4 regions of the Ruegeria sp. HKCCE3926 genome follow, and region 3 is predicted to be linked to each of the others. Evidence: riboswitches for the same ligand, from Rfam matches in the RefSeq annotation. Region 3 holds a riboswitch; each other region holds the start of a gene.
What was found. Region 3 has a riboswitch for cobalamin ahead of I9184_RS08895 (DUF1636 domain-containing protein). Riboswitches for the same ligand answer to the same signal wherever they lie in the genome.

Region 1: another riboswitch for cobalamin. It lies ahead of I9184_RS19990 (hypothetical protein); the one in region 3 lies ahead of I9184_RS08895 (DUF1636 domain-containing protein).
Region 2: another riboswitch for cobalamin. It lies ahead of I9184_RS16180 (aromatic ring-hydroxylating dioxygenase subunit alpha); the one in region 3 lies ahead of I9184_RS08895 (DUF1636 domain-containing protein).
Region 4: another riboswitch for cobalamin. It lies ahead of I9184_RS20155 (DUF4198 domain-containing protein); the one in region 3 lies ahead of I9184_RS08895 (DUF1636 domain-containing protein).

The regions. Positions count from the first base shown of each region.
Region 1 covers NZ_JAEDOU010000012.1:44,452-51,890, forward strand. Annotated here, with positions in the region: gene nudC (NAD(+) diphosphatase) at 1-227, opposite strand, end outside; gene I9184_RS19970 (bifunctional 2',3'-cyclic-nucleotide 2'-phosphodiesterase/3'-nucleotidase) at 410-2,278, shown strand; RNA gene ffs (signal recognition particle sRNA small type) at 2,318-2,416, shown strand; gene rsgA (ribosome small subunit-dependent GTPase A) at 2,524-3,600, shown strand; gene I9184_RS19985 (hypothetical protein) at 3,640-4,473, opposite strand; cobalamin riboswitch at 4,631-4,852, shown strand; gene I9184_RS19990 (hypothetical protein) at 4,943-5,350, shown strand; gene I9184_RS19995 (dual specificity protein phosphatase family protein) at 5,342-5,854, opposite strand; gene I9184_RS20000 (DNA polymerase III subunit gamma/tau) at 5,993-7,439, shown strand, end outside.
Region 2 covers NZ_JAEDOU010000007.1:51,335-58,773, reverse strand. Annotated here, with positions in the region: gene I9184_RS16215 (FAD-dependent oxidoreductase) at 1-1,012, shown strand, start outside; gene I9184_RS16210 (chalcone isomerase family protein) at 966-1,511, shown strand; gene I9184_RS16205 (MFS transporter) at 1,511-2,734, shown strand; gene I9184_RS16200 (DUF3833 domain-containing protein) at 2,731-3,348, shown strand; gene I9184_RS16195 (DUF3833 family protein) at 3,345-3,887, shown strand; gene I9184_RS16190 (hypothetical protein) at 3,917-4,141, opposite strand; partial or broken gene I9184_RS16185 (IS5/IS1182 family transposase) at 4,443-4,595, opposite strand; cobalamin riboswitch at 4,669-4,873, shown strand; gene I9184_RS16180 (aromatic ring-hydroxylating dioxygenase subunit alpha) at 4,955-6,208, shown strand; gene I9184_RS16175 (hybrid-cluster NAD(P)-dependent oxidoreductase) at 6,214-7,296, shown strand; gene I9184_RS16170 (hypothetical protein) at 7,313-7,439, opposite strand, start outside.
Region 3 covers NZ_JAEDOU010000002.1:140,731-148,169, forward strand. Annotated here, with positions in the region: gene I9184_RS08875 (inositol monophosphatase family protein) at 5-784, shown strand; gene I9184_RS08880 (iron ABC transporter permease) at 808-1,818, opposite strand; gene I9184_RS08885 (ABC transporter substrate-binding protein) at 1,820-2,770, opposite strand; gene I9184_RS08890 (ABC transporter ATP-binding protein) at 2,787-3,560, opposite strand; gene I9184_RS08895 (DUF1636 domain-containing protein) at 3,557-3,913, opposite strand; cobalamin riboswitch at 4,011-4,208, opposite strand; gene I9184_RS08900 (D-lyxose/D-mannose family sugar isomerase) at 4,308-4,973, opposite strand; gene I9184_RS08905 (carbohydrate kinase) at 4,990-5,916, opposite strand; gene I9184_RS20875 (ROK family protein) at 5,948-7,006, opposite strand; partial or broken gene I9184_RS20880 (GH1 family beta-glucosidase) at 6,983-7,439, opposite strand, start outside.
Region 4 covers NZ_JAEDOU010000013.1:17,979-25,417, forward strand. Annotated here, with positions in the region: gene I9184_RS20145 (sugar ABC transporter substrate-binding protein) at 39-1,058, opposite strand; gene I9184_RS20150 (ROK family transcriptional regulator) at 1,311-2,435, shown strand; cobalamin riboswitch at 2,557-2,757, shown strand; gene I9184_RS20155 (DUF4198 domain-containing protein) at 2,889-3,674, shown strand; gene cbiM (cobalt transporter CbiM) at 3,681-4,292, shown strand; gene I9184_RS20165 (cobalt ABC transporter permease) at 4,289-4,864, shown strand; gene cbiQ (cobalt ECF transporter T component CbiQ) at 4,864-5,643, shown strand; gene I9184_RS20175 (ABC transporter ATP-binding protein) at 5,640-6,290, shown strand; gene I9184_RS20180 (hypothetical protein) at 6,395-6,607, opposite strand; gene I9184_RS20185 (hypothetical protein) at 6,684-7,439, opposite strand, start outside.

The sequences.
Region 1 (7,439 bases), on a different contig from region 3:
GCTTCGATCACGCCGCCGGGGCCATCGCATACCAGCGGGTGGGTCATCTGCGTCAGGGCAAGCTGATCCAGCGCCGCGCCCACGACCAGAAGCTTGCCTCGCCACAACAATATGCATCGCGCAGCAGGGTCGCCCGCCATCTCGGACAGCTTCTCTGAATCCCCACGAAGATGCGCTGCCCGATTCAGGCCCGAGCCGCCGAAAGTCACCTGCTCTGCGTTTTTCATTGGAATTCCTTCTGGTCTTGCGCACAGGGCTGCCATGTCTCAGGCCCTGTTGCAATGGCAATTCAAGGCGCAAAACGCAGGGACACGCCACCGAAAAGCCGCATGGCGGCCTCGGAAAAATCATCTAGACTGCGTTTTGATGATTTTAGCCCATTACCACACTCAAAAGCAGAACAACAAAAGTGAAGCAAACCCCATCGACGCAGGTGCAACCCACAAAAGACCGTGGGCGTATTCGTATTCTTGCCACCTCCGACGTGCATATGCATCTGACTGGTTTTGACTATTACGCGGACACACCGGACCCGACGCTTGGGCTGACACGCACCGCCAGCCTGATCCGCAAGGCCCGACACGAGGCCACAGACGCGCTGGTGCTGATGTTCGACAACGGGGATTCGCTTCAGGGAACGCCGATGGGCGAATGGGCCGTTCGGAACGACAATCCCCACCCGATGATGCAGGCATTCAAGGCGCTGGACTATGATGCGATTGGTCTGGGCAACCATGATTTCGGGTTCGGGCTGCCGACATTGGACAAGACCCTTGCACAAGCCCCGTGCCCGGTTCTGTGCGGCAATCTTCATCGGTCCGGAGAACACCAATCTTGGCAGCGTTTTGCAATCCTTGACCGTCTCGTTAGGGTGGGAAACAAGGATGTGCCCATTCGCGTCGGCGTGTTTTCGGTTCTGCCACCGCAGACAACACGTTGGGAAGAACACAATCTGAACGAAACCGTAGAGGCGGACGACATCGTTGTCGCGGCACAGTCCCTGACGCGTATCTTGCGCGAAAAGGGGTGCGATCTGATCGTGGCGCTCGCCCATTCCGGGCTTGGACACCCGGACGCAGCGACCGACATTGAAAATGCCGTTATTCCCCTGGCCGCGAACGAGGGCATCGACGCTGTCGTCGCCGGGCACACGCACCTGACCCTTCCCGCACGCACCGGCGCGCAAACCCCGAATGTGGATTACGTGAAAGGGCTGGTGCATGGAACGCCGGTTGTCATGCCCGGTTCGGCAGGCGCATATCTTGGAGTAATCGATCTGGCCGTTACCCTACAGCCCCAGTCGAGGCTGCGCGTTGTCGACAGCCACGCCGAATTGCGCCCGGTTTCGGTGGACGGCACCGCGATTGGCGAAGATTTGGAAATCGCGCATCTGGTTGAACCCGCACATCAGCAGACCCGTCAGGACATGGCCGCGCCCGTTGCGCGCGTCTCGGACACATTGCACAGCTATTTCAGTTTCTGTGCGCCGGATCGTGGATTGACGCTTGTGGCCGCCGCACAGGCAGCCGCGTTGCGCCCTTTTTTACACGGCACCACGCTTGCAGAGCTGCCGCTGTTGTCAGCCGCGTCGCCGGCCAAATGCGGCGGACGCTCTGGCCCCAGGCACTATACGGACGTGCCGCCCGGTGAAATCTGTCTGCGTCACGTGGCGGACCTGCATGTCTTTCCAAACGAATTGCGCGCGGTTCAGATCACGGGCGCGCAGCTGCTGGAGTGGTTGGAGATGTCAGCCAGCGCCTTCAACCAACAATTCCCCGACGCCGAGGCAGAGCTATTCGACCGGGATCGGGCGGGGTACAATTTCGATGTCATCTTTGGCCTGTCCTATCAGATCGACCCGTCGCAACCGGCGCGTTACGATGTCGGGGGGCAAATGATCCATCCCGGCCACAGGCGGGTGCATCATCTGACTTGCGCAGGCCAAGCCGTGCAACCTGATCAGGCATTTGTCGTCGCGCTCGATAATTATCGCGCAAGCGGGGGCGGACATTTCCCGCATGTGTCGTCGGCCCCGGCCATCGATCTGCCCCCGCTGGATATCCGGGACATTTTGCGGGACTACATGACGCACCGCCTGCCACCCGACCCATTGGCCCGGCAACCTTACCCGTTCTCTCTGATGCCGAAATCGGGGGTGACGACCATTCTTCGGACCGGTCCCGGTGCTTTGAAGTATGTTGACGAATTGAACAGGTTTGCCCCCAAGATTCTGGAACCTGACGAAAACGGTTTTGCTCGCATTCGGCTGACGCTCTGACGGGTTGTCTTTTGCCGAAGCCTTCCCTATATCCAGAGTCGAGAGGTTGGCGCGGGCGAGCGCCTCGCCAACCTGGTCAGGTCCGGAAGGAAGCAGCCACAACGAGCCCCGCTTGGGTCGATGTCCAACCTCTCACTTTACGAACCTTGGCCGCAGGAGGGCTTTATGATTGTAGCAAAGATCCTTCGGGCAGCACGGTTCTGACCTCACGGTATCGACTGACTGCCTGAACACATGACCCGGGGATGAGCGATCGCCATCCGTCGGGAGTGCTGTTTCTGACGACAGGCAAACCAATGTTTCTTGCACTTTCGGACCTGGGATGGTCCTCTCACTTTGCCGCGCAACACGCGGCTTATCCTTCCTGCACGCCTTTTCGCATCACTTCCGTTCATCGGGACCGCCTGATAGGGCTTAACCCTGACGGCGAAGTCCCGTTACTGACCCCCGATCAAACGACCGGCAGCTATGCTGTTGGCGATTGGGTTCTCGCCGATGACGACAAACGCGTGCGCCATTTGCTCGACCGGCGCAGCCTGCTGCACCGACGCGCCGCGGGTACAGGCGCCGCGACGCAACTGATCGCAGCCAATGTCGATGTGCTGTTCATCGTCAGCTCGTGCAATGCCGATTTCAAACTGCCCCGGCTGGAACGATATCTGGCGCTCGCGCATCAGGCCGGGTGTTACCCGGTCGTTGTTCTGACGAAGGCCGACAAATCGGCGGACCCCGACAGTTTCTCGGGGCAGGTGCAATCTCTGGATCCGTTCCTGACGGTTCTGGCGATCAACGCGCTGGACCCGGCAGAGGTTGAAAAGGTTCTGTCCTGGTGCCCCAAAAGCCAGACCGGAGCGCTGGTTGGATCGTCGGGCGTTGGCAAGACGACACTTGCCAATACCATGACCGATCAGGATCTCGCCACCTCGGACATTCGCGAGGATGACGCGCGGGGCCGGCACACGACGACCGCACGCGCATTGCACCGGATGCGCAACGGTGGCTGGTTGATCGATACACCCGGAATGCGCGCGTTGCGCCTGCTGGACGCTCGGGACGGGATCGACGACGTTTTCTCGGACCTTGCCGAGTTGAGCCGGGACTGCCGTTTTTCGGATTGCCAGCACAGCTCCGAGCCCGGATGTGCCGTGCAAAAGGCAATAAGCCACGGCACGCTTGATCCGGCTCGATTGGACCGGTGGCGCAAGCTTCGGCGCGAAGATCAGCGCAATTCTGAAACCGTCGCGCAGTCCCGGGCGCGGGACAAAGCGTTCGGCAAGATGGTCCGTGGCGTCATGAAGGAAAAGAAACTTCGCAACCGGTGATCGTTGGACGGTGCCCGGCCCGTCCTGCGCCGCGTCTGATCAAGCGATCAGTCGCGGCCAAACCGCTGCATTGCGCCGGGCAAATGCTCCGATATGACCAACCTCAGGCAACCCGAAATCGGCAGGGCTCAGCAGGTGGCGGTTGGCATCGGGGCCGTAAAGATCCGCAAGCCGCCAAACCGCTTCCGGCGGCACCATCTGGTCGTCCTCGAAGGTGAACAGATCCACGGGCGTTCCAGAATCCTTCCACTGCGCCGCAGGTAACTCATGCCCGATTTCAGGCACATAGTTCAAAGGCGCCGTACACCATTTGCGCCACTGCCAATAGACCGATGCCGGCAGATCCGAGCCGAACCCGATCGCCTTTCCGGGAAGGTAGCCAAGGGCTCGGGCCAAAAGCGGGGCATGACCATACCAGAACAATCCTGCCAAACCACGATAGGGCCATGGATGGTCGCTTAGGGTTACCAGCCCCGAACACACACAGATCATGCGATCAATCAGATCGATATCCGGCTGCACAGGCCCCAACATCGCGCCGATCGAATGGCCGATGGTCCAATGCTGCGAATCGGGAAACCGTCTGCGCATTTCTGCCCGTGCCGCGGGCATGTCGATCAAGGCCCAATCCGCCATGGTCGCACGCGAATCTTTCAGGCGGCCGGTCAAGGAATGCCCGTAATCGCGATAGTCATAGGTCAGGCAGGCCATACCCCGCTCGGCAGCAAGCCATCGTGCGAAATGACGGTAATAATCGCGCGGCACACCCGTTGCACTGTTCAGCACGACGACGATTTCGGGCGAAGACAGCGGGCTGTACAACCGGGCAGACAGTGTTTTCTGCCCGGACGGAAAGCGAAATTCTTCGGTCATTACCGTTTGCTCTGTGTCCAACATGATCTCTGGCTTTGCGCTTGGTAAATCCGGTTTCCGAACCTCAACGCCCTCGACACTATGCATGAACCAACACCGTATCCAGCATGACCAAGCGTCCGGTCAAAAGATCGGCTTGACTCGATGCGTGCTCAAACGCTAGCGGTTGTGTGATGGTTTCCGGCCTCCACAAGGGGTCGGAATGAAAAGGGAACACGGTGCGGTAATGTCTGGTCATGCAGGCAACAACCAAATCCGCGACTGCCCCCGCAACTGTAAGCGGTAAGCGATGCCGAAACACCACTGGCCCAAAGGCTGGGAAGGTCGGCAAAGCGATGACCCGCAAGTCAGGAGACCTGCCATCGGAAACGAAACCGAAACTCGGGCGGGGTGTCCGGGCAGGTCCTGACGGCATCACGCTGTCCCACCTGTCCCAAATATCCTGTCCACCAAGCGCGGAGGGCGCAGGATGATCTGGAAGACAAAGACACATGAATTCAGTGCAACAGTATGTCAGCGGACGGGCAAAACCTGTCCCGCTTTGGCGCGGCTGGCGCGCTCGATATCCGAAGCCATGGCCCAGGCGACCTCGGCCACAAGTGACGATTTCGAGATTGAGGGCAGCAGCGAGCTGTCACATTGCAGCGAAGGATGTCATGCAATTTTCCGCGCGCAATCAGACCGCATTCGTGTCTTTTGCGGGACGCAGCCCGAAACCACGATTGAGCCGCTGAACGGCTATGCCGACCTGATCTTCGGAAACACGTTCAGTGCGATGCCATCCGGCGTCGTGAAAACCCCACCCTGCGCGATGATCGAAGTTTCTACGATCCGGCCTCGAAAACCTGCTTGCGCGCCCGCGCAGATTTCAATCTGAATCCAGACTGACCTGTGCCTGGGCACGCCGAGAGGCCCAGGCCAGTTGCGCATCCGTTTCGACGGCGCAAGGGCGCACCGCCCGCAATCGTTGCAGCGCCGTGTCCGCGCCTTCGCCGCATTCGACCATCAGCCGCAGGACAATCATACCTGACCTGCCACAGCCCCCGCGGCAGTGTACCAATACGCGACCTCCGCCGGACAGCGCGTGCCGGGCCGCGGCGCTGACGGACGGCCACGCGTCATCAATCGCTTTTGTCGGCGCTCCGAAATCTTCGATCGGCAGGTGAACCCAACGGCTGGCGCGGCTTTGAATATCGCTGCCAAATTCCTGCGCCCCGTCCTGAAGCATTTCGACATCCGTCGTCATCGAAACAACAAGCCCAGGCTGCCAGGCTGCGATCATATCCAGATCGCTGGAGTAATCTCCGCCGCGTCCGGGCATCGAGGTCAGCGCCAGCGTTCCGCCACCGACTTGCAGGGCGTAGATCACCAACTGCGACATGAATCCTGTCCTCCCCAAAGAACTCTATACAAAAATGAGCCATTAAATCCGCTGATGCAGTTTAGTGCGAAAGCGACTCGTTTCTAAATCAAAAATCATCGCGCCCCGCTGTGGACGCGGGCAACGGTGGCCACTACGCTGTGCCCAAGCACCGAATCCCAACGAGAAGACATGACAGACAGCTCCAGCCCCGCCTATCAGGTTCTCGCCCGCAAATATCGCCCGGAAACCTTTGCCGATCTGGTGGGTCAGGATGCCATGGTGCGCACCCTGAAAAACGCGTTCGCGGCCGACCGGATCGCGCAGGCCTTCATCATGACCGGTATTCGCGGCACCGGCAAAACCACGACCGCAAGGATCATCGCCAAGGGGATGAACTGCATCGGACCCGACGGAACCGGTGGCCCCACGACCGAACCCTGCGGTCAGTGTGAACATTGTGTCGCCATCATGGAAGGCCGCCATGTCGACGTGATGGAGATGGACGCCGCCAGCCGTACGGGCGTCAACGACATCCGCGAGATCATTGACAGTGTCCGCTATCGCGCCGCCAGCGCGCGTTACAAGATTTATATCATCGACGAGGTTCATATGCTCTCGACCAGTGCGTTCAACGCGCTGCTCAAGACGTTGGAAGAACCGCCCGCGCATGTGAAGTTCATCTTCGCAACCACTGAAATCCGCAAAGTCCCTGTCACTGTGCTGTCCCGCTGCCAGCGTTTCGACCTGCGCCGGATCGAACCCGAAGACATGATTGGCCTGCTGCGCAAGATCGCCGAAGCGGAAAACGCCCAGATCGCCGAAGACGCGCTGGCGCTGATCACCCGAGCAGCGGAAGGATCGGCCCGGGATGCGACCTCGTTGCTGGATCAGGCGATTTCGCATGGGGCTGGCGAGACGACCGCCGATCAGGTCCGTGCAATGCTTGGACTGGCAGACCGTGGCCGGGTTCTGGACCTTATGGATATGATCCTGCGCGGCGATGCCGCCGGAGCACTTACCGAGTTGAGCGGCCAATACGCCGAAGGCGCAGACCCGCTGGCGGTGCTGCGCGATCTGGCCGAGATCACGCATTGGGTGTCCGTCGTGAAGATCACGCCTGACGCGGCGCAGGATCCGACGGTTTCTCCGGACGAACGGACCCGGGGCCAACACATGGCCGAGGCTCTGCCGATGCGGGTTCTGACCCGGATGTGGCAAATGCTGCTGAAGGCGCTCGAGGAAGTCTCGGCTGCGCCCAACGCCATGATGGCCGCTGAAATGGCCGTTATTCGCCTGACCCATGTGGCGGATTTGCCCAGCCCCGAAGAGCTGATCAAACGGTTGCAAGATACCCCGCCACCGCCGCCGGGCGGGCCCAATGGCGGCGTTTCGATATCCCGACCGGGCGCCGGTCCGGCGCCGGCTGGCGCGACCCATCCACCTGCCTACGCGCCGTCCCCTCGCGGTTCCGGTGGCGCACCGGTTGCAGCCCTGGCGCAGGATGCCCAGACGGCCCTTGCCCATTACCCGACCTTCGACCACGTGGTGGAACTGATCCGGACCAATCGCGACGTAAAGTTGCTGGTCGAGGTGGAAAACGGCG
Region 2 (7,439 bases), on a different contig from region 3:
CAATCTGCGCACACTGACCGCTCAAAAGCGCAATCTGGCGCGTCCGGCTTACTATAAGATGATCGCTGATATTCTGCGGTTTGGCAAAGAAGCCCCCGGAGCCGCCAAGGACGATGACACCACGATTGGCGAATTGGTGGACCAGCTGCGGCTGGGTCACTGGTTCCGGCACAATTATCTGATGCCGATGTGCGGTGCCATCTGGTCCACGCCGGTCGAGTTCGTGGATCAGTTCCCCGCACGCTCTTTGGTACAGTTTTTCCGCAATCACGCTTTGCTGGCAAGTGGTCGCGCAAACCAGCATCAATGGTACACGGTCAAAGGCGGCAGCATAGAGTATGTCCGCCGGATCGACGCAGCCCTTCGTGCGCGGGGGGCAGAAATACGTCTGGCCAGCCCCGTTCAGAATATATCCCGTGACGAGATGGGCATCACCATCCACAGCCAGGGCGCCGTGGATCAGTTCGATGAAATCATCCTGGCCACCCATTCGGACCAGTCGCTTGCCATTTTAGGTGATGGCGCGACCCCCGCGGAAGCCGATGCATTGGGCGCAATCCGCTATCAGCCCAATACGGCCATATTGCATTGTGACCCAAATCAGATGCCAAAGCGGCGCGCCTGTTGGTCAAGCTGGACCTATCGATCGCAAGCCGGAGACGTGGGGGTAACCTACTGGATGAACCGGCTTCAGAACATTCCGGACAGTGACCCGCTGTTTGTAACGCTGAACGCTTCATCAGAAATTCCCGCGGAAAAGATCTATGACAAAGTCGAGTTTGCCCATCCGGTCTTCGACAAGGCCGCGCTGAAGGCGCAAGGGCAAATCCGCGAGATGCAGGGACAGAACCGAACCTGGTTTGCCGGTGCTTACAACCGGCACGGATTTCACGAAGACGGGATAGCCAGCGCGATGCATGTCGTTGCTCGAATAAATGGTGCCCCGCAAACCATCGGAGCTGACAATGGCATTCTTGGGAAAGACCCGGCCCTATCTGTTGCCGCTGAATAAGGCGATATGGCGCACAGCGTTTCTTGCACTTTCCTTGCTGATCCCCAATGGGCTGATCGCATCGCCGGTCACGGAAGAACTGAACGGTGCCCAACTGCGCGGAACCGCGACGTTCCGGTATCTGGGTTTGCCGATCTATGACGCCAAACTCTATACGCCCAAAGGTGCGCCGTTCAGTTGGAGCGAAGATATCGCCCTGCAACTGACCTATCGCAAGAACATCAAGAAGAAAGCGTTGGTCAATTCGACGCTTGACGAGATGGACCGCATTGGCCGTTCAGCACCGGTTCGCGACCAACTGAACCGGTGCTTCAAAGCCGTGGCAAAAGGGGACAGCTATCTGGCGGTTTCTGATGGTCCCGACAAGGTCAGTTTCTGGTTGAACGGGCAAAAGACGTGCACCATGGCGCATCCGGGCATCAAGCGCAGTTTCATGTCTGTATTCCTGGGAGACAACACGCGGTCCGCGTCCTTCACGCGCAGGCTACAGGGGCGGTGATGCTCTATCCCCGGGTCAGTCTCTATGCGCTGATGCTCGCTGCGGCGGGTATCCCGCTTTATATCCACTTGCCGCGCTTTACAGCCGTGAACCTGGGTATTGGCCTTGGGGTCATTGGTACGGTGCTGCTGGTGATCCGTTTGGTGGATCTGGTGCAGGATCCGCTGATCGGTTGGGCAATCGACCGATGGCCCGGCGGCCAGCTTGCATTTGCCGCGATGGCGGCTTTGGGGCTGGCGATCGGGTTTCCCCTGCTTTTCAATCTGCCGCAGGGTGCCAGCGTGCCGGAACTGGTCGCGATCCTTATCTTGCTGTTCTCGGCATACAGCCTGGGAACCATCCTTCTGTATGGTCGCAGCGCAACTCTGGCGAAGCGAACCGATCCGAAAGAGCTGATGACACTGGCCGCCTATCGTGAAGGCGGGCAGTTGACCGGGGTGGTCATCGCAGCCAGCGCTCCGGCCCTGTTGGTTGCTTTCGGGGCACACTCCCAAGGCTACCCCGCATTCGGCGCGTTTCTTGGGCTGCTGTCCGTTCTGACCCTGATACTGACGATCCCGATCTGGCGACGCAGACCGATCACCGGATCAGGCCTGTCCTTTGCGGGTCTGGGTCAGGCCGGTGGCTTGCGCCTTCTTGCGCTGGCTTTGGTCAACAGCCTCCCGGTTGCCATAACCTCCACCCTGTTTCTGTTTTTTGTGGAAGACCGGCTGCAACTGCCGGGCAAGGCGGGTCCTTTGTTGATCCTGTTCTTCCTGAGCGCAGGCGCGAGCGTTCCGCTCTGGGCAAAGCTCAGTAACAAAATTGGCCCGAAACAGACTCTGATTATCGCCATGCCGCTCTCGATCGCCGGCTTTATCGGCGCTGCCACACTGAGTTCAGGAAACCTTGCGGGTTTTGCAATGATCTGTCTCGCCTCGGGCGCGGCGTTGGGCGCGGATATGGTCGTGTTGCCTGCGATGTTCTCGATCGTGCTTACCCGGGCCGGGCTGAACGCATCAGCCGCGTTTGGCATCTGGTCCTTCGCTGGCAAACTGGGCCTCGCCCTGGCTGCCTTTTTCACTCTGCCGCTGCTGGAACGCAGCGGTTTCACCCCCGGTCAAACCAATTCAGCACAGGCTCTGGATACACTCAATCTTGCCTATGCGGTGCTGCCCTGCATCCTGAAAGTCGGAGCGTTCGGGATGGTGTTGACCCTGCCCACCGAGGTCACAAGCAAATGAACGCTTTCAGCATCATCCTTCTGGTCCTTCTGACCGCCGTCTTCATCCGTGCAAGGCTGCTGAGCTTTCGCGCGCAATCGCCGTCCGATTACAGTGGCACCGGGCCAAATTTTTCGCTGAAAAAACACCTGAACGGAGAGATCTTGTCCGAAGGCCTGATCTATGGCCCCAACGGCAAAATGTCGAACAGCTTTGTCGCGCGCATGTCCGGCGAATGGCAAGGCAACTCGGGCACGCTGACCGAGTACTTCACCTATTCCAACGGAAAACAGATGACCCGCAAATGGTACCTGACGCTGGGAACTGGCAACACATTCACGGCAATGGCGGATGATATCGTGGGCGAAGGTCGGGGCATCATCTCGGGGTCCGCGGTAAAACTGACCTATCGTATCATTCTGCCAGATGACGCTGGTGGACACACACTGGATGTCACCGATTGGATGTACCTGACAGAAACCGGCGTCATCATGAATCGGTCCGAGATGCGCAAGTTTGGCGTCAAGGTCGCGGAACTGATCGCCACAATGCGTCCAAGCCCCAGATCGAAACCGATGCATCCAAGTGGGTCAAACGGGTATGACGCGACTTCGGAAGGGAAGCCGTTGCAATGATCACCTTTCGCTCTTTCATCGCCTGCATTGCCATCGCAAGCCTTGCAATTCTGGCGGCCTGCTCCAGCAAACCGAAGGTACCAAAAACGTTTCTGTCGGACCGACAGTTGAACCTGGAAGAGTTTTTTGAGGGTAAAACAGTGGCCTACGGTCAGTTTCAGGATGTTCTGGGAAATATCCCCCGCAGATTCACGGTTGATATCGACGGAACATGGGACGGCGAAACCCTGACCCTGGTCGAAGACTTCGTCTACGACGATGGCGCGACGGAACAACGCATCTGGACATTGACCAAAACCGGAGAGGATACGTGGACCGGTACGGCGCCTGGCGTGCTGGGCACCGCCAGCGGGATTGAACGCGGGGATACGTTCAACTGGAAATACAAGATCGACCTGCCGATCAAGGACGGGACCATGCGTGTCAAATTCGACGACTGGATGTGGCTGCTGGATGACGACCGTCTGCTGAACCGCGCGTATGTCTCACGCTATGGCGTCCGTCTGGGTGAAGTCATCCTGTTCTTCGAGAAGAAATAGGGCCGTCAGGCCCGGTTTCATCACAAAAGTCAGTAGAAAATAAACTCGTCCACCAATGCTGTCGTCGATCCCTTGACCTCACCGGCCGTGTTTGCCCTTGGCCCGTCCGAGGCTGCGCCCTCGGCGCGTTCGCCGCCCTCGACCTTCAAGCGCGCGCGTTCTATCTGCCCCCAGAGGAAAAACAGACCATCCCGTTTTCCCATGAGGCGCGAAGGAACTGTTGTCCGCAAAACACCTGTTTTCGGTTTTGGCATCTGCTCTCTTACTGCCTCCGGTGTTTTCCACCATTTTCGGAAAACGTAATGGTTTTTCCCGAAAAAGACAATTTTTTATGGACAAAATGAGGTTTTCTACCGTCCGTTGACAGGATGGACTGACAACTCTCGCATGACGGATATTCGCCTTCTTCACCTGCCTCATGGCAAGCCAGCACTATCCCAAACGGATCAACTTCACCCAAAAGGGTTTGCTGCAAACCTCCTTCACTTGGCCTGACTCTCTCTTTTCCAGCCATGCTCAGGCGACGTGCAGCGTTTCGTTTCTGAGCAGAGCAGCCGGGCCTTCGCTGTCACGGCTGGGGGACAATTTGACGGCGCGGATGTCAGACGTGGCCGCATCCATCGCAAAGCCCACTGGCCCCTGCAGAACGCCGTGCTGGCGGGCTTGCCATGCCCCTGTGCCAAGGACCGTGATCCCGGCGCCGTCCACTCAGCCGGAAAATTTCCATGTCTGTTTTGAAACCGGAAATGTCGCAAGCATTTCAGCGCCCAAGCAGGTAGAAAGTAGGCTGCCATCGTGAGGTGCCGCTGTTTGATTCTCAGACCGCGGAGAATTGGGAAGCCGGTGGAATTCCGGCGCTGCCCCCGCAACGGTAAGGAAGGTCAGGTTCGACAATCAACCACTGGGACGAGGATCCCGGGAAGGTGTCGCAACCGGGTGCAAGCCCCTTTCAAGTCCGGAAACCAGCCTTGCAGATATGTCAAACCGCGGGTGGCGGTGGGGGCACGGGTTTCGGACGTGGTCCTCGCGCGCCTCCGGACGGTTCCTCCCTGTCATCTGCCCAAGCAATGCCGCGGGGCGCGGCAGGAGAGCCAGAAGTGAACAATGTCCAAAACCTGTTGGCGCGTCGAATCCCGGGCTATGCTCTGGAACGGGCCTTTTACACCGACCCCGAGATCTTTCAGACCGACCTGGAAACCATCCACTATCGCGAATGGCTCTTTGCCATTCCGGCCTGTGAACTGGTGAAAGCCGGCGACTATGTAACGTACAACGTGGGTGCCTATCGCGTGATCATCGTGCGCGGCGCCGACAACCAGATCCGGGCGTTTCACAACACCTGCCGCCATCGCGGCTCGATCATATGCAAGGCGGCAAAAGGCAACGCGCCGAAGCTGGTTTGCCCGTATCACCAATGGACCTACGAGCTTGACGGCTCTTTGCTGTGGGCCCGCGACATGGGGCCGGAGTTTGATCCCAGACAGCATGGTTTGAAGACGGTTCATTGCCGCGAGCTTGCCGGGTTGGTCTATATCTGTCTGGCGGATGTCGCCCCGGATTTTGACACGTTTGCCAATATCGCGCGCCCGTATCTTGAGCCGCATGATCTTGCGAATGCCAAGGTCGCATTCGAAAGCTCGATCATCGAGAACGGCAACTGGAAACTGGTCTGGGAAAACAATCGCGAGTGCTATCACTGCGGCGGCAACCACCCTGCGCTGTGCCGGACCTTCCCTGATGATCCGAGCGTGACGGGGATCGAAGGCGGTGAAACCCCAGCCTATATGCAAGCCCATTTCGACAGGTGCCAGTCAGCGGGTATGCCATCGCAGTTCTATCTGCACGAGGACGGCCAATTCCGTCTGGCGCGGATGCCGCTGAAAGAAGGCGCCGAGAGCTATACGATGGACAGGAAATCCGCCGTGCGCCGCTGGTTGGGCCGGTCGCCCTTTGCGGATGCGGGATCGCTTTTGAAGTTCCACTATCCGACCACGTGGAACCACTTTCTTGCCGATCACTCGATTGTTTTCCGTGTTACGCCGATCAGCCCGACAGAGACCGAGGTCACGACCAAATGGCTGGTCAACAAGGATGCGGTTGAAGGCGTTGACTACGACGTGAAACGCCTGACCGAAGTCTGGGTCGCCACGAATGACGAAGACCGTCAGGTGGTCGAGGACAACCAGCAGGGCATCAACAGCCCGGCCTATGTGCCCGGCCCGTATTCAGCCATTCAGGAATCCGGCGTACTGCAATTCGTGGATTGGTATTGCAGCACAGTGTCGGCCCGCCTGACCCCTGACTACATGGCGGCGGAGTAAGTCTGATGAAAGATCTGGACACGCTTTCATCAGCCGTTTGGCAGGATGGAGAGATGCTGGAATGTGTCTCGGTCGTGCCCGAGATGCCGAACACCGCCAGCTTTTCGTTCCGAGCCCCCTCGGGGGCGCAGTTCGCCTATCACCCCGGTCAGTTCCTGACGCTCGAGATTCCGGCGCCCGGCCAGCCCGGGGGAGTCGTGTATCGCACCTACACGATCTCATCGTCGCCATCGCGGCCGCGGTCGATCACCATCACCGCCAAAGCGCAACCCGACAGTATCGGCACGCGCTGGATGCTGGACAATCTTCAACCCGGCATGCGGCTCAAGGCCATTGGGCCTGCGGGCCTGTTCACCAACGCACTGAGCGATGCGCGCAAGTTCCTGTTTATCTCGGCTGGCTCAGGCATCACACCGATGATGTCAATGACCACCTGCATGTGGGACGAAGGCCGCGATCTGGACGTTGTCTTCATCAACTGCGCCAAGCGGCCATCCGAGATCATCTTCCGCCAGCGCTTGGAACAGATGGCCAGCCGCACGGATGGTTTGGACCTGAAGTTCGTGGTGGAAGAGCCGGACCGCTACCGCCCATGGACGGGATATCAGGGGCAGTTCAACCAATTGATGCTGGGCCTGATGGCGCCGGATTACCTTGAGCGCGAAGTCTATTGCTGCGGTCCCGAGCCCTTCATGCAAGCGGTGCGCGACGCGCTGGCCGGTCTTGGTTTTGATATGGACAACTATTATCAGGAAAGCTTCGGCGCGCCGGTGGAAACCGAGGCGGATCAGCCCGAGTTGGATGACGTTGTTCTGGACGACGACAGCAGCGCCGAAATCCTGTTCGCGACCTCGGGCGTGACGGCCAAGGTTGCCGAGACCGACACGGTGCTTGCCGCCGCCCGCTCGGTTGGCCTGAACATCCCGTCAGGCTGTACCTTCGGCGTGTGCGGTACCTGCAAGGTCAAGAAAACCGCTGGCGAGGTCCACATGGTCCACAACGGAGGGATCTCGGAAGATGACATCGACGCGGGGTACATTCTGGCCTGCTGCTCGAACCCGATCGGCAAGGTCGAAGTCGAGGTTTAGGCGCTTCGCATCCCGATCAAAGCCGCAGCGTGGCTGACACCCGCTGCGGCTTTCGGCGCGTTTTTTCTGCCCGTTGCAGAATCCGGGCCAGATTGGGTCGCCGGATGTCCGGCACTTTCAGAACTTTGTCATCTTCACGCAGA
Region 3 (7,439 bases):
GGAAATGGTAACCCCAGATGCGTTGACTGAGCATGCGATGAAGATTGCTGATATTGCCTCGGAATCCGCGATGCATTTTTTTCGGGGGTCTTTGGGCATTGAATTCAAACAGGATGAAAGCCCGGTGACGCAGGCCGACAAGGCAGTTGAGGCAGAAGTACGTACCTACCTGAAACAGCATTTTCCCGGACACGGCATCTTTGGCGAAGAGCACGGGCAAGAAGCAGGCGACGGGCGTCATATGTGGGTGATTGACCCGATTGACGGAACCCGTTCGTTTCTGTCCGGCCATCCTTTGTTCGGGTTCCTTTTGGCGCACCTTGTGGATGGGCGCCCTCGGTTGGGGCTGGTCGGAATGCCGGCCTTGCATGAGACCTATTTGGGTGTGGTTGGTAACGGGGCCAGCCTGAACGGGCGGCCGATAGAGGTGTCGCACACCACGCGTCTGGATCATTCAGTTTTGTATGTGAATGAAGGCGACAAGATTTTTTGCGACCATCCTGACCTGTTCAACCGGTTGATGAATGCAGGGCAGACGCGCCGATTTGCCTATGATTGTTACCCCCATGCCTTGCTTGCTTCGGGCCATGTCGATGCTGTGGTGGATTACGATCTGCAACCTTATGACTATCTGGCGCTTTCACCTCTGATCACGGCTGCTGGCGGAGTGATGACCGATTGGCACGGGCATGCGTTGGCCCTCGATTCAGATGGCGCGGTCGTTTCCGCCGCAACCCCTGAACTGCATGCTGAACTGCTTGACCTCATCAATGCTGAGAAATGACAGTGTTGCGCAACCTTGGAAAACTAGCTTCCGCGATCAGATTTGAACAAATACAAAAAGACAAAAAGTGATCCTATTGACGTTGTGACGATTCCGACGGGCAACTCCTGCGGGGCCAGAAGAAGGCGTGACAAGATATCGGACAATGTCAGCAGAATCGCGCCCACGATCGCCGAGACAATCAGCAGGTTTCGGTGCAGAGTACCGGCGATGCCGCGTGCAATATGAGGCACCATCAGCCCGACAAAGCCGATGACACCGGCAACTGAAACGAAACTGGCCGTCGCCAAAGCGGCAACGAAAAACATGCTGAACCGCAGACCTTGAACGGGAATACCCAGTGACGAGGCTGTGAAATCCCCGGTCAGCAGCGCGTCAAGCCACCGACTGCGATAAAGTGAATAGCTCAGGATCAGGCCCAGTCCGATCAGGACAAGCGGGAATGTTTCCCATCTTGCCAGTCCCAGGCCGCCAAGCATCCAGAATATCACCGAATGAGCCGCGCGATTGTCGCCAGAGAAAATAAGGTAGTTGGTGATTGCGGAAAACAGAAAGGACACCGCCAGGCCAGCCAGGATCAGTTTTTCGGGTGCGCTCGTACGCAAGCCCTGAACCAGCGCCAGAACAATGCCGGACGCGATCAGGCCACCGCAAAATGCTGCCAGCGGCAACGTCCAGATTCCCAGGACATCCCCTGTGACGGTGATCACCAGAACGGCGCCGGCAGCAGCACCCGAGGACAGACCGAACAGAAACGGATCTGCCAGATCGTTTCGCGTCGTTGTTTGCAGAACGACACCAACGACGCCCAGCCCCGCACCAATCACGGCGGCAAACAGGGCGCGGGGCAGGCGAAGGTCGAAGACGATCCGGTGCAAGGGCGACATGTCTCCTTCCACCATACCGGTTCCGAGGCCGATGGCCGAAAAGACTTCGCGCACGGGGATTGGGGTGGTCCCATAGACGATCGACAACAGCAAAAGGGCGGTCAGAACAACCGCCCCCAGCACTATCAAACGGCCCAATTGGACCATATCAGTTGGTCTCCGGGTGCATCGCCTGTGCCATCTTCTCGATCGCCTCGATATTTGCCGGGCCGGGAGTCAGCTCTTCGTAACGCAGGCCAATCCAGCGCTCGTTCTTTACCGCGTCCGTTTGTGACATCACCGGGTGATCCTTGAGGAACTGGAAAGTGTCCTCTGCGCCGTTGCCGGACTGATAGTCGAGCAGCACCAGAAATTCCGGGTTAGCCGCTGCCACAGCTTCCCACGACGTGCGGCCCCAGCTGGTATCCAGATCATGAGTTGCGTTCTCACCGCCAGCGGCTGCGATCATCGCATCGGGAATGGCGAACTTGCCGGCGGTAAACGGAGCATCGGCCGGTCCGTCCAACAGGAATACCCGCGGCTTTTCCAGATCGGCTGTTTTTGCTTGAATGGCGGACAACTTGTCCTTCCAGCCGGCAACCAGCGCCTCGGCCTTGTCTTCGACCTGCATGACCTTGCCCAGGCGCAGAACGTCATCAAACAACAGGTTCATGCTGGATTCGGGGCGATCCTCGTCCAGATGCACGCAGCTTTCGGTCAGGATCATGGTCTTGATACCAAAGGGTTCCAGCGTGTCGGGCGTGACATCTCCGCCGGGTTTCATGCCATAGTACCAACCGGCAAAAAACAGATCAGGTTCGACGGCCACAAGGTTTTCAATCGTCGGGTACTTGGGGGCAAGCTCTGGGATGTCGCCGCGCTGAGCATCAAAGTCAGGGCTGGTTTTGTACCAGCCCGAAATCCCGGTAAGTCCCACGATCTTGTCCTGAAGGCCGAGTGCAAAGGCCATATCCGCCATGTTCATATCATGCACGACCAGACGTTCCGGCGCCGAGTCAAAAACCAGCGGTTCGCCGCAATTGTCCACGGTGACGGCTTCCGCTGCCACGCCACCTGCGAAGCCAGCGAAGACAACCACCGGCCAGAGTTTCTGCATCATATGTAAGCTCCTGTTATTATGACAATTTCCGTTTTCGGATGTCCAGTGCGGGGATCATGCGGCCTTCGTGCTGAAAGCACAGATAATCCACGCCGAATGTCTCACTTACCCGGTCTGGGGTCAGAACTTCGCCAACAGGCCCGAACCCCGTCAGGCGCGTGGCTTTCATCAACGCCACATGGGTGGCGAATTCCGGGATCATGACCAGATCATGGACGATCATGACGACCGTTACCCCCAGATCAGCGACCAGAGACAGCATGTGCCCCTTGGCATCGGGGTCCAGATGGTTGGTTGGCTCGTCCAGAAACAGCAAGGACGGGTTCTGGGCCAGCGCGCGCGCGATGTGCGCGCGCTGACGTTCTCCGCCGGACAGTTGACCCATCGTTTTGTTGGCAAAATGCAACAGCTCGGTCGTCGTCAGCACCCGTTCAAGATCAGCCCTGTGCTGAGTCACCGAACGTTCGCCCTGAATCGGGATTTGCCCCAGCGCAACGTAGTCTTGCAGGCGCATCCGCCCGTCGGGCATTTCCTGCTGCCCGACCACAGCAATGGAGCGGGCACGTTGGCGGGCGGACAGGGTCCGAAGGCTTTGTCCTTCTATCCAAACATCGCCCAACGCAATCCGTTCAATCCCGCACAGCAGTTTCAGCAGAGTGGTTTTGCCGGCGCCGTTCGGCCCGGCGATTGCCAGAATTGATCCTTCTTCCAGACGAAAGGACACATCCTGCAACAGGATGTCGCCATTGAGCGCGTAGTATTCCAAATTCTCTGCAATCAGAAAACTCATGATGACCCCCCGAAAGGCAACGCGGGAATTCGCGATAAGGTCTTTGCGAAAAGGGCAGGGGGGCGGTCCGAGGCACTGGTCCAGCCGTCGTCGCTGTCGCCGAACTGGATCGCAAATTCGACCAAGGCAGACAGATCGCGGGATGTCGTGATATCGCCAAACAGGTACTGCGCTTTGCCCGGGGCCTGAAATCCGACGGTCATGGCCCGTTCACAACCTGCCATGCAGGCCACCATTCGGGTTTCAAAACCGTCAGGCAACCGGGCATCCAGCGCGTCTTGCGCGGCTTCGGCAGACATCGTCCCCTGACATGTTGAACAGATCAGAACGTAGTGATCAGAATAGCAGGTCATTGCCTTCTCCGTCGTTTGCCAGATGCAGACAGAGGGCACATACCCGGATATTACGCAAACGCGCCATCAAGCCTCCTTCCGAGACGCCCCGCCTCGGGTTGGTTCATAGTGTGATGGCAGGTCTCCTGACTTGCGGGTCGTTGCTTGGCCGACCTTCCCAACCCTTTTGGGTCAGTGGTGAAGTGGCGTCGCTCACCGCTTACAGTTGCGGGGGCAGTCACGGACTTGGCACATTCCAGCGCCGCACCGTGTTCCCATTTTCATCCCTTACGGAACCATCCCGCTCAGCTAGTCCGGCTACGCCTGACTTGTCAAGCGGCAGGCGAAAGGGTGGTGGACGGAATTGCAACGGTTGAGCCAGCGATCCTGGTGCGCCAGCCCGGACCGAACGGTGTCAATAGTCTGATACAAGAAGAAAATCCGGTTCGGTATCTTCCTCAACCTTTGAAAACCGTGGGATTGGCTTTTCAAACACATTGTCCGTACGGTCGTCATTCACGGTCGATACCTCGCCAATAAGGCAATCGCCGCGCTCGGCCCAGAAAGCGTGCCAGATGCCGGGCATCAGAGTTACGCTTTGCCCCGGCTTCAGCCGCAAGTGCTCTTCGGGTTGCAAGGTTACAGGGCAGGCATCGCTTGGGACCGTCACCGGGTTGTCGCGGTCGACGCCACCGTTTGGATCTGACGCATGGATTTCCAGAACGAGATCGCCGCCGCCCCGGTTGATGATGTCTTCTGCCTTGATGATATGCCGGTGCATCGGAGAAAGCTGATTTTCTCTCGAGATCAACAGTTTTTCCGCATAGAGCATCCCGCGCCCGGATTTCAGATCCTTCGCCTCACCATTGCGCAAAGTGAATAGAAACAGTCCAAGTTCATCAAAACGGCCCTGGGCGTAATCGGTAATGTCCCATCCCAGCCCGCGGCTGCGGATCGTTTCGGCCAGAGGGCTGCGCATTTTCTCGGGCGACCAATCCGCAAAGGGTGGCAACACGGCACCGAAGGACTGAATGAACGCCTGTGCCCGGGTCTTGATACGGTTGATTTCGGATCGTTTCATCATGCCGTCCCACAGATCAAAGTTCGTGCGCCCAGGGGGGTTCTGCCCCGGCTCGGGAAACGGTCACGGCCGCCACGTCAGCGCCCAGTTCCATGGCTGCTTGCAGGCTTTCAACCGTCAATCCGCGCAGACCTGACTTGGTCAGATGCCCTGCGCGGCTGAGCTCGGTCAGAACGCCGGCGTTGAACGTGTCACCTGCGCCGATCGTATCGACCACTTCAACGGGTTTCACGGGAACCGAAACTTCGGAACCATCCGCCAGGTAACCGTGCGCCCCGTCACTGCCGCGCGTGACGATGACAACGGAAGGACCCGCCTGCAACAGCACAGACGCTTTTGCGGCTTCGGATTCAGCGCCCGGAATGATCCAATCCAGGTCCTCGTCTGAAACCTTTACGATATCCGCACGCGAGATCATGCGGTTCAAACGCGTCCGAAACCGGGTTTGATCCTTGATGAAATCCGGGCGAATATTCGGGTCCAGCATCACCGCACGGTCGGAACCGTGGCGGTCCAGAAGGGCGGCATATGCATCTGCGCAAGGTTCACACGCAAGGCTGATTCCGCCGAGATACAGGGCAGAGACAGCGGGAAGCTGATCTGGCATGTCCTCGGGCAGCAACATCCGGCCTGCGGTGTTTTCATCAACAAAGCTGTAAGACGCGTGTTTATCCGAGAGCTGCACAAAGGCAAGCGTGGTAGGGCGGTCCGAGATGATGACATGTGTCGTGTCCACATGGCTCGCTTTCAGCGCATCGATCAGTTGCTGGCCGAACATGTCCGATGACAAACCTGTCAGCATCCCAACCGGAACACCCAGACGTCCCATCGCGACGGCTGTGTTCAGAACTGCACCACCAGTATGTGGCACAAAACCAATTGCGCCCGATGCGGTCGGTTCTGAAATCATATCTATCAGCGCTTCACCACAGCACAGGATCATGTCTTGGTCCTTCTTGGTACAGAGAATTCGGTCAGTCTGGTTGCTGTCTCAGCGCGTTCTTGCAGAAGTTGTTTGCGCCGATGATCCCGAACTCTGCCTGTTCAGACACGTAAAGGTTCAGGGAACGGCGCAAATCGCTGAAGCGGCCGCCGCCGTTGAACGCATCCTTGAAGTTGTCGCTGAATAGCCAGCGGTTTTTCTCGGCAACGCCGCCGACGAGGAAAACGCCTCCCTCTGGCATCAAGGTGACCGCCAGATCACCCATCAAAGCACCCAGATGGGTGGTAAAAATCTGCGCTGCTTTTTCGGCGACCAGATCGGTGCCGTTGCGGGCATCGTTCAGAATGTCCTTTGCAGAGCGCGCCTGAGTCCGCGCCTGACCGGCTGCCAATTCAACCGCCTGATACAGGATCGGCAGGCCGGTTCCGCTCAGGAACATTTCTGCTTCAAGCGCCAGGCTGTCGCCAAAGAAACAGCCCGGTGCGATGCGACGTGCCGCCTCAAAGATATCAACTTCGTCGCGATGGCGCGGGTACAGGCCCACGTGCCCGCCTTCGCCGGAGACCGTGTGATACCTGCCTTCGGAAAAAAGCAAAGCACCAACGCCAAGCCCGGTTCCGGGCCCTACAACCAGCCGTGTGCCTGCGGGCGGCGTCGCCTGACCCTGCAAGACCGCAACATCCGACCGAGTCACCTCGGCCACTGACCACGCCGCAGCGGTGAAATCATTTATGACAAAAGTGCGCTCTGCTCCTGTTGCTTTCGTCAGCTCGGTTTCCGAAAGATCCAGGTTCGCGTTGGTCAACTGAATCGTTCCGTCCCTGACCGGCCCGGCTCCGGCTGCTACGACGGCCTGTGGGTTGGTTCCGATCTCGTCCCTGAGGTCATGGAACGCCTCGAGCAGATCTTCCAATGTCCCCGTCGGGTGTTTCCGAAGATCTGCCAATTCTCCGTTCGTAACAACGCCCAGACGTGTGTTCGTACCGCCGATATCCGCAACCAGGTTCCAATGCTCATGCACGGCACCGAATGGTTGCGCTAACGGCTGAGAGACACTCTGACCCCCGGACAGGGCGGATTTCAGCGCCATGAAAGACGCTTTGGGCGTTCTCGCAAGTGTTTCGAAATCCACGTCCACCAGTCCAAACCTCTTCTCGTACCCGAAGGCCCATTCATAATTGTCCAGCAGCGACCAGACAAAATAGCCATCCACCGGAACACCTTGTGCCAAAGCGTCCAGTACGGCCGCAAGGTGCTTGTCGAGATAATCGATACGATCATCGTCCTGCACGCGCTCCTCACTCGCCATACCGTTTTCGGTGATATAGATTGGCAGGGCGCCCGTATAGTCTTTCCTTGCTCTGACAAGAAAGTGGGTTAGGGCAGAGGGATCGATTTCCCATCCCATCTGCGTTTTGGGTAACGGTCCGGTAACCTCTTGCAGGCTGGGCCAAGCGGTGTCCGCCGGGGCTATCAACTTTCGGGTATAGTAGTTCAACCCGCACCAATCGACTTGTGTGCCG
Region 4 (7,439 bases), on a different contig from region 3:
GCGGAAGGCCGCCCTCTGCGGCCCTCCGGGTGGTCAGGTTAACCCCAGCAGAGGTCCATGCCTTCTTTGACCGAGATCGACTCGACGCCTTCGGCAGGCTTGTCCGTTACAAGCGCTACGCCGGTGTCAAAGAAATCCTTGCCAGGCGTGTTTTCAGGCTTCACGCCTTCGTCCGCCCATTTCTTGACGGCCGCAACACCTAGCGATGCCATCAACAGCGGGTATTGCTGCGACGTCGCGCCGATAACACCATCGGCAACGTTTTGGACACCCGGACAGCCTCCGTCCACGGAAACGATGAGCACGTCATTTTCGCGCCCGATGGCTTTCAGCGCCTCGTAGGCACCTGCCGCGGCAGGTTCGTTGATGGTGTGAACAACGTTGATCGTGGGATCTTTGGCCAGAAGGTTTTCCATCGCGCGGCGACCACCTTCTTCGTTGCCGGCAGTGACATCACTTCCGACCAGTCGTGGGTCATCTTCATCACCGATTACGTTCGGGTCCGCCAGATCGACACCAAAGCCTTGCAGGAAACCCTGATTGCGCAGCACATCCACTGTCGGCTGACTGACGGCAAGATCCAGTGTCGCGATCTTGGCGTCGTTGGCCGCGTCGCCCAGCGTGGCTTTGGCCCATTGTCCAATCAGCAGCCCGGCAAGGAAATTGTCCGTGGCAAAGGTTGCGTCAGCCGAGTCAATGGGTTCCAGCGGCGTATCCAGAGCGATAACCAGAACACCTGCATCCCGCGCCTGCTTCACGGCCGGAACGATGGATGATGTGTCCGAGGCCGTCAGCAGAATGCCCTTGGCGCCGTCCAGAATGCAGGTCTCAATGGCTTGCACCTGCGTTTCATGGTCACCGTCAACTTTGCCTGCAAAGGCTTTGAGCGTCATTCCCAGCTCTTCCGCCTTCGCTGTCGCACCTTCCTTCATTTTGACAAAGAACGGGTTGGTGTCTGTCTTGGTGATCAGACAAACGGTTTCGCCTTCCGCCATTGCACTGCCAGCCATGGCAGTAACCCCGAGCGCAGCAGCACCCGCAAGTCTTGCAAGTTTCATCGATTATCCTCCCAGTTTTTCCTGTGCCGTACAGGGCACGAGGGCGATCAGGCAAAAACCCTGATCTCATAAGAAACAATCACAAGATTCGAAATTTGAGTCAATAAATAAATCACTCTTATTTATTATTGACAGGGCGGGCGGGCTTTCTCATTCTTCAGCAGGAAAGGGGTGGTCGTGCCGGAAAATTCATCTCGGAAAAATTCGATTGGCCTGCACGGGTCAGAGGTGCGCGGAACCAATCAAAGCGGGATGCGGGCCCGGAACGAACGGCTGGTGTTGTCGCTTGTCCGGCGTCATCAGGCTCTTGCTAAGTCCGAGATTGCGCGCATGACCGGACTGTCGGCGCAAACCGTTTCCGTCATCATGCGGCTGCTTGAGAAGGACGGTTTGCTTTTGCGCGGTGAGCCGGTCCGCGGGAAAGTCGGGCAACCTTCCGTTCCCATGCGCCTCAACCCGGATGGTGCGTTTTTCTTTGGGCTCAAGGTCGGGCGCCGCAGTACCGAGCTGGTATTGACTGACTTTGTCGGAAATGTGCGGCAACGCGAGCGGCGAACCTATGACTATCCAACGCCAAAAGCCACTTTGGAGTTTTCTATACAGAGTCTGGGGAAAATGATGTCATCCATGTCGCCCGAGGCCAAAGGCAGGATTGCGGGTCTTGGAATTGCCATGCCGTTCTACCTGTGGGACTGGGCCCAGACCCTTCAGGTTCCTCAGGAAGAAATGGACCCGTGGCGCGTATCAGACCTGAAGGCTGACCTGGCTCGTCGCCTCGATATGCCGGTTTTTCTGCAAAATGACGCCACTGCGGCTTGTGGGGCGGAATTGGTATTCGGTCCGGCCGATGGACCAAGGGATTTCCTGTACTTCTATATCGGGTTTTTTATTGGCGGCGGTGTGGTTCTCAATGGTGCGATCTTTTCCGGGCGTGGAAACTCGGGCGCAATCGGCCCCCTGCCTGTACCGGATGGTGCGGGTGGTGTCAGACCGCTTATCGACGTGGCCAGCCTGTATGTTCTCGAGCGTGCAATCACCACAGCAGGGGTAACGTCGCATTCCATTTGGGAAACGACCCAGCGTTGGGATGTGCCAAAAATTCAACTGGAAAACTGGTTGAAACGGACGGCAAGCGGGATTGCTTATGCGATTGTCTCATCCTGTAGCCTGATAGATTTCGAATGCGTGAAGATTGACGGCTGGATGCCGCAGGACATCAAGGCGCGTTTGGTTGAAATGGTCGAAGACAAACTGTCCGAGCTGAACCTGACCGGTCTCGAGCACCCCGTGGTGCTGGCAGGGACCGTGGGCCCGGATGCACGCTCACTGGGCGCGGCAAGCCTGCCATTGTCGGAAAGGTATCTTTCAGAAGCTTAGATGTGAAATCACCCTGTTGCCTTGGATATTTCACAAACCGGTTCACTCTCGCAAACTGCCGAGCTCATAATTTTCGATGGCCGTAACACATTTTCGTTGACGGAAGGCTGAGTTGTCTGGCAAGCCGCTCGGCATGTCCGGTTCCGGGGCTTGCTCTGGAATCAATAGGGAATGCGGTGCGGGCTTAGGCCCAATTCCGCAACTGCACCCGCAACTGTAAGCGGCGAGCAGGGCTGAAACGCCACTGGGGTTTGCCCCGGGAAGGCCAGTCCAACGCTTTGACCCGCAAGTCAGGATACCTGCCGGACATGTGTCCTCATAAGGGGCACTCCTAATCGGCGACGGGATGTGCGTCGTACCAGGATGCCTGAAAGGGTGATTTGGCGTTGAATGTCCCGTAGTCAAAACGAATTTCGCGCCGGGATTGGCGCGACGGGACAAGGACGACTGTTCATGAAAACGCTGCTCAGCGCAGCCGTTGCCGCGGTGGCTCTTCCCGCCATCGCAGATGCGCATTTTCTTTTGGAATACACTACCGATACCATGATCCAGAAACCGGGCGATGTGCCGGTCAAGCTGATTTTCTGGCATCCGTTCGAGAACGGCCACGTCATGGATCTTGAAAAGCCGCAGGAATTCTATGTGATCCACAACGGTGAAAAGACCGATTTGCTGGACACGTTGGAACCTATCCGGTTCACCGGCGGGGAAAACGAGGGCGTGGCGTTCAAAGGCAGTGTCCCGGTCAAACGGTCGGGCGACTATGTGCTGGTGACGGTTCCTCAGCCTTATTACGAGGAATCCGAAGACATCTATATCCAACAGCTCACCAAAGCCTTCCTGAACCGCAACGAATTGCCGACCGACTGGATGAATCCCGTAGGTTTGCCGACCGAGATTATCCCGCTGAACAAGCCGACCAACATCATCGCGGGTTCGACTTTCACGGGCCGTGTGCTGGCTGATGGTCAGCCGGTTGCGGGGGTCGAAATCGAGATCGAGTACATGGCCGCCGAGCCCGACATGGAAAGTTCGGCCGCTTCTACACCGAAAGTCTCTCCGATGCCGGGTGGTGCGGTGGTCGCCATATCTGACGACAACGGGTATTTCTCGTTCGGCGTTCCAAATGCCGGTTACTGGGGTTTCGCAGCACTTGGTTCCGGTCCGGCAACCGAACATGAGGGCAAAGAACTCAGCCAGGATGCGGTCATCTGGATTCGCTCCTGGGATCTGGAGTAACCCAAGATGCACATCGTCGACGGAGCCCTTTCCAACCCGGTTGTAATTGGCGGCGCCATAGCCGCCGCGGGCGGGATCGCCATGGGTCTCAGGTCTCTGGATCTTGATCGCATCCCCACTGCGGGCGTGCTGTCAGCCAGTTTCTTCGTGGCATCGTTGATCCACGTACCCATTGGTCCGTCGTCGGTCCATCTGATCCTCAACGGCATGGCCGGGCTGCTGCTTGGTTGGGCCGCATTCCCGGCTTTGTTCGTCGGGCTTTTGCTACAGGCGGTCTTTTTCGGCTTTGGCGGGTTGACGGTGTTGGGGATCAACACCGTCAACATCGCCTTTCCAGCTGTGGTGGCCGGAATGTTGTTCGGTCGTCTGATCGCGCGTGGAACGCCTTTGCAAGGTGCGATTTGGGGGGGCGTCGGCGGCGCATTTGCCATTGCGGCGACAACCGGCATGGTCGCGTTTTCCCTGGCGCTGTCGGGGGATGAATTTCTGCCTGCCGCCAGGCTTGTTTTCTTCGCCCATATTCCTGTCATGGCCATTGAGGCGATTTTGACCGGGTTCGCCGTGTTGTTGGCACGCAAGGTCAAACCCGAGCTGTTTATAAGGGAAGCAGCCACATGAAGCATCTGGTTGTCATATTGGCCGTGTGCTGCGCACCTGTGCCTGCCCTGGCGCACAAGGTCCTAGCCGGCGTTTTCGAGTCGGAAGACGTCATCGAGGGCGAAATCGGCTTTTCCAACGGCGACATGGCAAGCGGCACCGAGGTCATTGTCACCGGCCCGGATGGGGCCGAGCTGGGTCGATCGGTCACGGATGCGGACGGTTTCTTTGTCTACACGCCGACCTCGGCCGTGGCGCACACTTTCTTTGCCGACCTTGGCGCCGGGCATGTGGCCGAAGTCACGATGCCTGCCGAAGATGTCGCGCGGATCATGGGCGTTGCTGTGGCAGAAAACGGTGACTCATCTTCGGCTGCTGTGACGCAGGCCAGCGGTTCGGCGGCGTCTCTCAGCGCCGAAGAACAGCAGGTTATCGCCAAGGCCATACGTGACGAATTGCGCCCGCTCAGGCGCGAGATTGCGGCCTATCGCGAACAGAATGACCTGCAAACCATCCTTGGCGGGATTGGGTACATCGTTGGTCTGTTTGGTCTGGGCTTTTACATGGCGGCCCGCCGCAAGCTGGCGTCCTGATGGCACACGTTCTGGGGCACAAGGAAAAAACACTGTCCGAAGCCGGTGACGGGCCAGAAGGTCTGATCAGCCTGCTGGATCCCCGGATGCGGATCGTCATGGCAGTTGTTTTTGCAGTCGTGACCGTTGCGCTGTCATCCCTCGGCGCGCTTTGCGCGGCGCTGACAGTGTCGCTTTCGCTTCTGATAGTTTCACGTCTGCCGCGGCGAAAGACGTTGAAGCGAATGGCCATGATGGATGGGTTCATCCTGTTCATGCTGGTCCTGTTGCCCTTTTCCATGCCCGGGGATCCGATGTTCACGCTTTGGGGATTCCCTGCAAGCTGGCAGGGTTTTTGGAAAGCGGTCGAGATTGCCTTGACCGCCAATGCCGTGATCCTGTCCCTGATGGTTTTGGTCGGGACGATGGAGCCGGTCACACTGGGCCACGCCCTGCATCGTCTGCGGTGCCCGGAAAAGCTGGTTTACCTGCTGATGTTCACGATCCGTTATATCGAGGTCTTGCGCGAAGAATACCTGCGGCTGCGGGCCGCCATGAAGGTACGTGGTTTTCGGCCAGCAACAAACTGGCACACATATCGCAGCTTTGGCTACCTTGTGGGTATGATGCTTGTGCGCGCGATCGAAAGATCGGAACGCATCCTGGCCGCGATGAAGTGCCGCGGGTTTTCCGGGCGTATGCCGTTGCTTCAGGAATTTGCCCTGACCCGCGCGGACATTGTGTTTGCGGCTGGTTTCAGCGGTCTCTGCCTGGGTCTGATCATTCTGGAATTCGCATGACACTGATCGCGCTTGAAGACATCTGTTTTTCCTACCCCGGCCAGCCACCCGTTCTGGACGGGGCAAGCCTGAGCCTGAGCGCGGGGCAGCGCCTGTCCCTGACAGGCCCGAACGGAGCGGGGAAATCGACGCTCCTGCGCATTTTGCTTGGGTTGCAGCGCCCGTGTTCGGGCACCGTCACCGTTTTTGGTCAGCAACGCGTGGAAGAGGTTGATTTCCATGAGGTCCGCCGCCGGGTGGGGCTTGTATTTCAGGATGCGGACGATCAGCTGTTCTGCCCGACCGTCGCCGAAGACGTCGCTTTTGGCCCGCTCAATCTGGGCAAGACCCGTGACGAGGCACTTGCCATCGTCGACAAAGTTCTGGGCGATCTGGACCTGATGCATCTGAAGAACCGCATTACCCACAAATTGTCAGGCGGTGAAAAACGGCTGGTGACCCTGGCGACGGTTCTGGCGATGGAACCCGAAGTGCTGTTGCTGGACGAACCGACGAATGCGTTGGATACAAAAAACGAAGCGCGCCTGCTGGAAATCCTGCGCGCGTTGCCACAGGCGATTTTGCTTGTCAGTCATTCGCCGGCGTTCCGCTTGGAACTGGCGCCCGATGAACTGGATCTTCGCGACGGGAAGCTGGTGCCGGTCTGACCTGTTCTCGTAGCAACCGGACATGGTGGTTTTAGATATGCAATCATACCGCCTGAGCCACGCCATGAAACGGAAAGCGAACCTTGTGCGTCGTCAGGCCTTGGCTATGTGCGCCTGCGGCTCATCAGCCCATATTTGACCGCCCATGCCCCAAAGGATCCACGTCTGCGCCTGTCCTGTTTCACAGGTTGCCTGGATTGCGCACCGCCTTTGCGGTTGAATTCGAACACGTCGATTATCCGCTCGGCGCAGCCACAGGCTTCGCCCATGCCGACTTTGGCGAAATAGAATTTCTCGAAACGTTCGGGGTTCTGCATGGCTGACCTCCTGAAGGCATTGAACCCCATGATGGGCGCATTGCCAAATCACTTTCCTGCGTTTCAGGCAGCCGTGCTATGGCGCGGCGAACTCGCTTCCAGTCCAGACATTGTCCAGTTGATTGAAGACCGGTGAAGTAATGAGCATTTCTGCGGAATATAGCAGTTGCAGCTCATCCGCAAACCGCGTGACGCCCGGCACAAGCCCGGTGATGTTGCGCCATTCCGCCCAGGTTCCGGGATTTGACAGACTGTTCGGATTGCCGGGATCAGCGGGCTGGTGCCACCCGGCGGCGTTCAGCAGTGGTGTGAGCGCAAAGCGCGCATCATTGCTGTCGACTTCGGTACAGGCAGCGGCATCGCATTCCCAACTTGTCCAGTTCGCCGCCGCGATGGTTCCGGCGATCGGTGCGGCGGCGTCGATGACCCGAACCATAACTTCGAACCCGCCACCAGCCGTCGGACGGCTGAGCGACAAAGGGTCTGTCGCCACGGCGTGCAAAGCCGCTGTTGGCGCCAGGCTGAGTGTACGACCGATCAGAGCCAGCTGCGCAGAGCCGTCTGTTGCGGGTGCAGACCCCGCAGCAGGCAGGATCCTGACAGGTGTCAAAATCGGAACCGCGCCACCGCGGATCGTGATTTCCTGCACCGCATTGTCAAATGCCGGAACAAAGTCGCTACGGATCGTATAGGTCAACGGGAAGCTGGGTTGTTGTGGCCCCGCAGGTCGGGCACCGTCACGTGTGACAAAGGACAACGGTGGAACGGCACCGGGCTGTGGCAGCGAAATCTGCGGCCCTGCTATGCCCAGCGCCGCCGCGATCATGCGCGC